2 regions of the Vibrio sp. QJM3NY_15 genome follow, and region 1 is predicted to be linked to the other one. Evidence: predicted binding sites of a transcription regulator. Region 1 holds the regulator's gene; the other holds the start of a gene.
The links. The regulator MetJ, encoded in region 1, represses methionine synthesis genes. The targets are predictions, from matches to a motif close to TTAGACNTNTANANGTCTAA.
Positions count from the first base shown of each region.

Region 2: metN (methionine ABC transporter ATP-binding protein MetN) is a predicted target of MetJ. The motif match lies at 2,007-2,026, and genes of this name have one in related genera.

Region 1 is NZ_CM173517.1:3,353,238-3,357,669, forward strand. It holds gene AC3CKG_RS15120 (bifunctional aspartate kinase/homoserine dehydrogenase II) at 1-1,082, opposite strand, end outside; gene AC3CKG_RS15125 (O-succinylhomoserine (thiol)-lyase) at 1,085-2,266, opposite strand; gene metJ (met regulon transcriptional regulator MetJ) at 2,475-2,795, shown strand; gene AC3CKG_RS15135 (malic enzyme-like NAD(P)-binding protein) at 2,995-4,287, opposite strand.
Region 2 is NZ_CM173517.1:2,848,637-2,853,068, reverse strand. It holds gene AC3CKG_RS12700 (MetQ/NlpA family lipoprotein) at 1-136, opposite strand, end outside; gene AC3CKG_RS12695 (methionine ABC transporter permease) at 203-886, opposite strand; gene metN (methionine ABC transporter ATP-binding protein MetN) at 876-1,910, opposite strand; gene gmhB (D-glycero-beta-D-manno-heptose 1,7-bisphosphate 7-phosphatase) at 2,151-2,702, shown strand; gene AC3CKG_RS12680 (MliC family protein) at 2,780-3,121, shown strand; gene treR (trehalose operon repressor TreR) at 3,210-4,154, shown strand; partial or broken gene treB (PTS trehalose transporter subunit IIBC) at 4,359-4,432, shown strand, end outside.

The DNA of each region.
Region 1 (4,432 bases):
GCGATCTCTTCTGTGTAAGCAAGACGCAAGCAGTGCTGATCCGGTTCAAGTTCATAAGCAAGCGGCTCTAATTGAGCGCGCTTAAGCCCTTCAAGGACTTCACTCTCTAGACGATCGAAATCATGACCGTGACCAAAGGTCAGCTGCACGATAAGAACTTCATCTAAAGAGGTAATAATTTTTGCACCACGACCCGATGCCAGTACACGCTCTATCTGTGTAGAGCCAGCTTCTGGCTGATAGCTGCAGCGTAAGCTTAAATCCATAGCACTTTGAGCAACAGGCTGTAACGTTCGGCTATGAAGCACTGGAGCCGCTAAACGAGCTAACTCACTCGCTTCATCAAGGCGAAGCAGAGGCAGTAAACATGCATCCGAAACCAAGCGAGGGTCAGCGCTGTATACGCCTGCCACATCACTCCAAATCGTCACACGTTCAACTTCCGCCAAAGCACCAATCACAGTTGCTGAGTAATCCGAGCCGTTACGACCTAGCAGTACCGTTTCACCTTCAGTGTTTTGAGCCATAAAGCCGGTAATCACCACACGACAATGCGCATGCTGCGCTAGAGCTTCTTTAATCAGAGGATACGAGCGAGCACGGTCAACTTCAGGTTGAGCGCCCGCTTCTGCACGTAAAAAAGCACGAGCGTCTTGAGCAACTGCTTGTAAGTCATGCTGGCACAACAAAGTCGCCAACAAACGTGAAGACCAAATCTCGCCATGACCAAGCACTTGCGCTTTTTGTGCTTCGCTCAAGGGAGCAGTGAGCTCACCCAAAGCGGTAAATTCTTGTTGGATGGTTGCCGTTAGTTGAGAAGCGGCTTCGCCTTCAAGCAATGCTTCAATCAGTTCAAGTTGGAACTGACGAAGGGTTTGTAGGCATTCATGCGCAATACGACCATCTTTGTCGAGCGCTTCAACAAACTCAATCAAGCGGTTAGTTGTTTTACCCGCTGCTGATACAACGACTAAATCCGTTGCTGATGAGTATTCTCTAAGAATGTTGACTACGCGTTGGTAACATTCAGGATTCGCTAGACTGCTGCCACCAAATTTATGTAGCTGGCGAAAGGTTGCCATTATTAACCCTCCCCTTCAGCGATAAAGCCTTGTGTTCTTTCGAAAGCTTGCTTGAGATCGTCGATGAGGTCTTCTGCATCTTCAAGACCAACAGAGAGGCGCAGTAGTTGTTGAGAAACACCCGCTTCTGCTAGAGCTTCTTCGCCCATCGCACGGTGAGTCATCGACGCAGGGTGACAAATCAAGCTTTCAACACCACCCAGTGATTCAGCCAAAGAAAATAGCTCTAACTTATCGACAAAATATTTAAGTGCTTCAAAAGAGCCCGCGAACTCAAAGCTCAGCATAGAACCAAAGCCCAACTGCTGTTTCTTCGCGATCTCGTGACCCGGATGTTCAGGAAGGCTTGGGTGGTAAATTGTACCCACCAGATCTTGTTGTTGCAGAGCCGTCAGAATTTCACGTGAGCTTTCTTCGTGAACACGCATACGCGCACCTAGCGTACGAATACCACGTAGAGTCATATAGCTATCAAATGGTGTGCCGGTTGCACCAATACAGTTGCCCCACCATGCTAACTCTTCAGCGTGTTCTTCAGTTTTCGTCACCACAACGCCACCAATAACATCTGAGTGTCCATTGATGTACTTGGTGGTTGAGTGGATAACAAAATCAGCACCCAGCTCTAAAGGCTTTTGGAACACAGGCGTCAAAAACGTGTTGTCGACAGCAACCAGAGCACCCACTTCTTTCGCTTTGCGGCAAGTTTCTGCAATATCAACCACACGAACCAATGGATTCGATGGTGTTTCAATTAAGATCAACTTTGGCTTAAGCGCGATCGCTGCATCCAGCGCGGCTTGATCCGATTGATCAACAAACAGAACTTTGAAGTCACCTTTAAGTGAGCGTGTATTAAACAGACGGTAAGTGCCACCGTAGCAGTCGTGAGGTGCGATAATAAGATCATCGCCACCTAAGAAAGCAGAAACCCATAAGTTAAGCGCCGAGGTACCACAGTTAGTGACAACCGCGCCTTTACCAGACTCAAGCTCAAACAGTGCCGTTTCTAATAAACCACGGTTTGGGTTACCAGAGCGGGTATAATCGTACTTTGGCACTTCACCAAAAGCGGGAAACCCATAGTTAGTCGAAAGATAAATAGGTGGGACAACAGCATGGTGTTGCGTGTCTGACTCGATGCCAGTACGTACTGCGATGGTTGCTGGCTTCCGGCTGCTCATAGGTGCTTCCTTACAAGTTTTGCGTCTGAGAATCACAGCTGCTTGTCGGCATTTTGCGGCTGTGTTAGATATATGTTATTCACTTTACTTTCATAAACGTGAGACGTCAACACTTCTAGACGTCTATATGTCTTTGCTTATGGCAGTAAATCCCGCTAAAATCACCACTATTAATTTATTCTAACAACTAAAGTGATGAAGGTACGCAATGGCCGACTGGAATGGTGAATACATAAGCCCATATGCTGAGCATGGAAAGAAAAGCGAACAAGTAAAGAAAATTACAGTTTCTATCCCTCTAAAAGTGTTAAAGGTTCTTACTGACGAGCGTACTCGCCGCCAGATTAACAACCTACGCCATGCAACAAACAGTGAGCTACTGTGCGAAGCCTTTCTACATGCGTACACAGGCCAACCACTACCAACGGATGAAGACCTTCGTAAAGACCGTCCAGACGATATCCCTACTGAAGTGAAAAAACTGATGACAGAGATGGGTATCGAGTTCGAAGCGTTTGACGAAGAATAAAAACAACTCAGTCACTGCCTTCAATATTGATTCGCGATAACTGAACCCTATTTGTCACATCAACCACTATGCCCTCTATGACTGCGCAGTGAATGATAGACATAAAAAAACCGACTCCTAATGGGTCGGTTTTTTATTATTCTTTTTCGCTCAATAGAGCAACTGCTATAACAAGCTATTGAGCTATTGAGCTATTGAGCTATTGAGCCATGTAGTTAGCAGGCATCTCAATACGAGCCACGCCAGACTCAACCGCCGCTTCCGCAACAGCTTTTGCAACGCGAGGAAGTAGACGTGGGTCCATTGGCTTAGGAATGATGTAACCTGTACCAAACTCCAATGCAGTCTCACCCGCAGCAGCTAGTACTTCAGCTGGAACTTCTTCTTTTGCTAACTCACGAATCGCCTTAACTGCAGCTAGCTTCATCTCATCATTGATTTCGCTTGCACGCACGTCTAGTGCACCACGGAAAATGAATGGGAAACAAAGTACGTTGTTTACTTGGTTAGGGTAATCACTGCGGCCTGTACCCATAATTAGGTCAGAACGAACTTCGTGGGCAAGCTCAGGCTTGATCTCTGGATCTGGGTTTGAACATGCAAACACAACAGGCTTATCAGCCATCAGCGTTAGTGCTTCAGCTGGTAATAGGTTAGGGCCTGATACGCCCAAGAACAGATCAGCGCCTTCGATAACATCTTCAAGTGTGCGCTTATCAGTGTTGTTTGCGAACAACGCTTTGTATTCGTTTAGGTCATCACGACGAGTGTGGATCACACCTTTACGGTCAAGCATGTAGATCTTCTCGCGCTGAGCGCCACACTTAATCAGTAGCTCCATACATGCTACAGCCGCTGCGCCAGCACCTAAACAAACGATCTTACACTCTTCAAGTTTCTTGCCCTGAAGTTCGATCGCGTTCAGCATACCCGCTGCCGTTACAATCGCAGTACCGTGTTGGTCATCGTGGAATACAGGTACATCACAACGCTCGATCAGGCGACGTTCAATCTCAAAACAATCTGGTGCTTTGATGTCTTCTAGGTTAATACCACCGAATGTATCTGCGATATTCGCAACCGTATCAACGAACTCATCGATTGTGCGGTGTTTTACTTCAATATCGATAGAATCTAAACCAGCAAAACGCTTAAACAGTAGCGCTTTACCTTCCATTACAGGTTTAGAAGCAATAGGACCAAGGTTACCTAGGCCAAGAATCGCAGTACCGTTAGAGATAACAGCAACCATGTTGCCCTTACCTGTGTATTTATAGACGTTATCAACGTTCTGTGCGATCTCGCGAACAGGCTCAGCCACGCCTGGGCTGTATGCAAGTGCTAGATCTTCTGCAGAGTTTGCAGGCTTCGTCAGTGCTACGGCAATTTTGCCTGGAATTGGGAACTCATGATAATCAAGAGCTTGCTGACGGAATCGTTCTTGAGGCGATAATTCTTGAGAGGATTGGTCTTGGCGGCTGTCTTCAGACATAGGTGTAGGTTCCTAGGATATTATTATTTGGGGGATCTTGTTCATGTTAATAGATGTACTTCAAAGTTCCTAGGTGGTTAAAGCCTCTGTCTCATTAAAAAACGAGATTTCACTACTAATAAGACCAGTGAGCAGTTGAAATTAC
Region 2 (4,432 bases), 500 kb from region 1:
CAACTTGTGCTTCAGCACCTGCCATTACGCCAACTTTTACTTTAGAAGTATCCACTTCTTTGTCACCACAACCTGCTAGTACTAGCGCTGATGCCGCTGCTGCGATAGTAAGTAAACCTTTAAGGTTAAATTTCATAATAATCTCCATTTAATAAATCTATTTAATTTGGTTCAGACGACTTTGAGTTTGGTCTGTAAGTCGTTATCTGTGGTCAACTCGGCGAACTAATGAATCACCGATTGATTGAATAATTTGTACCAGCACAATCAACATCACTACCGTCACAGCCATGATAGTCACATCATAACGGTGGAATCCGTAACGAATCGCGACATCACCTAAGCCGCCGCCACCAACAGTTCCTGCCATTGCTGAGTAGCTCACCAGCGTTACTAATGTAATCGTTACTGAGTTGATGATAGTCGGTAGTGCTTCAGGAAGCAGAACCTTATTGATGATTTGTGTTGGTGTTGCGCCCATTGATTGAGCCGCTTCCACTAGACCTGTTGGTACTTCAAGTAGCGCACTTTCGATAAGTCGAGCTACGAATGGGATAGCGCCAATGGTAAGTGGAACAATCGCTGCTGTTGTACCTATGAAGGTACCAATCAGCATCTTAGTCAATGGGATAATCGCAACCATCAATACTAAGAAAGGCACTGAACGGCCCACGTTCACAACCGCACCGAGAATTTTATTTAGCTTGGTGTTCTCTAACAGACCACCTTTTTTAGTCGTGTGTAGAATCACGCCTAACGGGATACCGACAGCGAAGCCAACAATGCCCGCTACAGCAACCATGTAAAGGGTTTCGCCTGTTGCGCCTAATAGAAGGTTACCGTTAAGGCTGATCCAGTCAGCAATCTCGTTGAAACTAAAGGACATAACCAAGTACCTCTACTTTTACATTGTTGTCGCGTAGGAATTGAATAGCAGCATTATCATCGGCTTCATTACCGAACAGTTCTGCGACCATCATGCCGAATTTAACGCCGCCTGCGTAATCTAGGTCTGAGCTTAAGATGCTGACATCGATGTTGAACTTACGTGCGATTTGCGTCATCAGCGGAGCATCGACCGTTGCGCCAGTAAACTCAAGGCGTACCAGCGGGTAGCTGCTGTTTACGCGAGTTTCTTGCAAGCGCGCTTGGTAATCTTCAGGAATCGTCAGATCCAAGGTTGAGCGAATAAATTGATGTGCCAGTTCTGTCTTAGGGTGTGCAAAGATGTCACCGACAGTCCCTTTTTCTACCAATTCACCACCGCCAATGATCGCCACTTCGTGACAAATGCTTTTCACTACATCCATTTCATGAGTAATAAGCAGGATAGTGATATTCAGCTTGCGGTTGATTTCACGCAGTAGCTCAAGAATAGATTGAGTCGTTGCAGGGTCCAGTGCACTTGTCGCTTCATCACATAACAATACTTTCGGGTCTGAAGCTAGCGCACGAGCAATAGCGACACGCTGCTTTTGACCGCCACTCAAGTTGGCTGGATAGGTGTCACGTTTGTCTGATAGACCAACAAGTTCAAGTAGCTCACTCACTTTTGCTTCAATCGCTGCTTTATCTTTACCAGCAAGCTCTAAAGGCAGTGCTACATTGTTAAATACAGTACGAGAAGACAGAAGGTTGAAGTGCTGGAAGATCATGCCGATGTTACGACGCGCTTCGCTGAGTTCTGATTTGCTGAGTGTTGTTAGGTCAATACCGTCAACAATCACTTCACCAGACGTTGGAGCTTCCAACATGTTTACACAGCGGATTAGGGTACTTTTGCCTGCACCTGAAGAGCCGATGACTCCAAAGATTTGACCTTGAGGAATGTGGAGGTTGATATCAATTAAGGCATTGATTTCTTTAGTGCCTTGATAAAAAACCTTGTTGACTTGATTCACTTTAATCATAGGGAAACTCGTGCAGGTAAAACAGAATAATATATCGATAGCTCGTTCGATTTACAGATGATGCTATGGTGTTCTATGATCTAAGTCAATAGATATTTTTACGTCTAGACGGCTAAACGTCGATCGTGTTGCTAGGGTAGAAACAAATCGTTAACGAACGCAAAACTAAATAGATAGTGATGAAGCAAATAAAGCGTGTAATAATTAATGATTAATAGAGAGTTGATAGAGAACTGAATTTTGTCTAAACCGGCTGTTTTTTTAGATCGTGATGGTGTGATTAATGTTGATCACGGCTACGTACATGATGAGCATGACTTTGAATACATCGATGGTGTGTTTGAAGCGGCGAAAGCGTTTAAAGATATGGGCTATTTATTGGTACTTGTGACCAACCAATCTGGTATTGCTCGTGGCAAGTTTAGCGAAGATCGTTTTCTTTCTTTGACGCAGTGGATGGATTGGAACTTTGTCGATAATGGCGTTGAGTTAGATGGTATCTATTACTGTCCTCATCACCCTGAACACGGTATTGGCGACTACAAACAAGATTGTGAATGTCGTAAGCCTAAACCAGGTATGTTCATTTCTGCTCGTGACTTTCTGAAAATTGATATGGCGAATTCTGTCATGATCGGCGATAAAGCTGAAGACATGATGGCAGCAGAAGCCGCTGGTGTTGGTACTCGGGTCTTGGTGAGAACCGGTAAACCCGTAACTGAAAAGGGTGAGGCACTTGCCAGTGTCGTGCTGGACAGCATTAAAGATGTACCCGCATATTTGAAAGGCTAAACACAGACCTATCGCTCAGTATACAAATGAGTGTTGTCGACCATATTTGCCCACTATATAAAGATGAGGAACGAAGTATGAAAGCTATGTTAGTAGCATCTCTATGTTCAGTTGCATTAGTCGGGTGCTCTAAATCAGCAGCTCCTGAGACTGAGAGCGCAGCATCGGATAATCAATTCGTGACTTATCAATGTGAGTCTGACGTTTCGTTTGAAGTGGCTTACCTTGATAATGAAAAAGCGGTATTACGTCTCCCTGAGAATGAATACCGTCTGACTCAAGTTCCAGCAGGTTCAGGAACGAAATACATCTTAGATGATGGAACCTCTGAACTGATTAACAGCGTCACTTTACGTACTAAAGGTGACAACGCACGTCTAGAACTTGGTCGTGTCGTCTATCGAAATTGCCAAAAGTAAGTCATAGTAGTTGCTAGGATTTACAAACAGTTAAGTGAGGGATTACACCCTCACTTTTTCTTCTCTTCCCTTTAACGTTAGACTTTTTATGAGCAAAAAACTCACTATTCTCGATATTGCTAAGCTGTCCGGTGTTGGTAAGTCAACCGTATCTCGCGTTCTGACCAATGATCCAAAAGTGAAACCTGAAACCCGAGAAAGGGTGGAAAGAGTAATTCAAGAATCTGGGTACACGCCTTCAAAGTCTGCACAGTCGATGCGCGGTGGCAGCCAAAAAGTCATAGGTGTTATCATCTCTCGTCTGGATTCTCCTTCTGAAAACAAAGCAGTTAGCACTATGTTGGCTGAATTGTATCGAGCGGATTACGATGTCGTGATCATGGAAAGCCAGCTCGATAGAGAAAAAGCCAATGAGCACCTGCAGGTTCTTAAGCGTCGCAATGTAGACGGCATTATTGTGTTTGGCTTTACTGACTGCGATATTCCTGCAATCGAAGCTTGGGAACACAAAGCGGTTGTGATTGCTCTGGATACCGAGAACGTGACGTCGATTAACTATGATAACCAACAGGTGATCAATAGTGCATTAGCGCATCTATCGGATCAGGGGATCTCTGATGTTGGTTTCATTGGCGTTGATCCTAGCGACAAATCAACCGGTGAACTGCGTCTTAAGGCTTATCTCGAGTGGTGTGAAAACACAGGCTCAGTTGCCAACTATCGTACTGGTCAACTTCATCACGAAAGTGCTTATCAGTTGGTGGATGAAGTACTCGCTCCTGCGACTCAAGCGATTGTTTGTGCCAGTGACACATTGGCTCTTGGCGTAATCAAACGTCTGCAAGAGCTACAACGTGAAGATGTAGTGGTGACCGGTGTTGGTGGCAATGATCTTCTCTCTTTCTTGTTCCCGCGAGTATTTAGCATTGATCCTGGGTATCAATCTGCGGGTAAGTTGGCTGCTAATTTATTGATCTCTCAGCTTTTAGGCAATGCAGAGATCTCTCATCACACTCAATCACCTATTCTATAATCCACTCAATCAAGCGAAATTGAACCGCTTAGATTAAAATTAGAGTGTGATCTCTTTCAATTAATGGGACTGTTCCCATTTTAATTTATCATTCATGTGGGCATTATAATAACCGTAATTGGGAATGTTCCCATAAGTCTAAACCCGAGTGGTTATAGCTGCATGGTTTAGATGAGTAATTGAATGAAACCAGGGTGGGGTAGTATGAGTAAGATAGCGAAGCAAGACGTTGCGCGTCTTATCGAGTTAGTCGGTGGCAAAGAGAATATTGCGAGTGT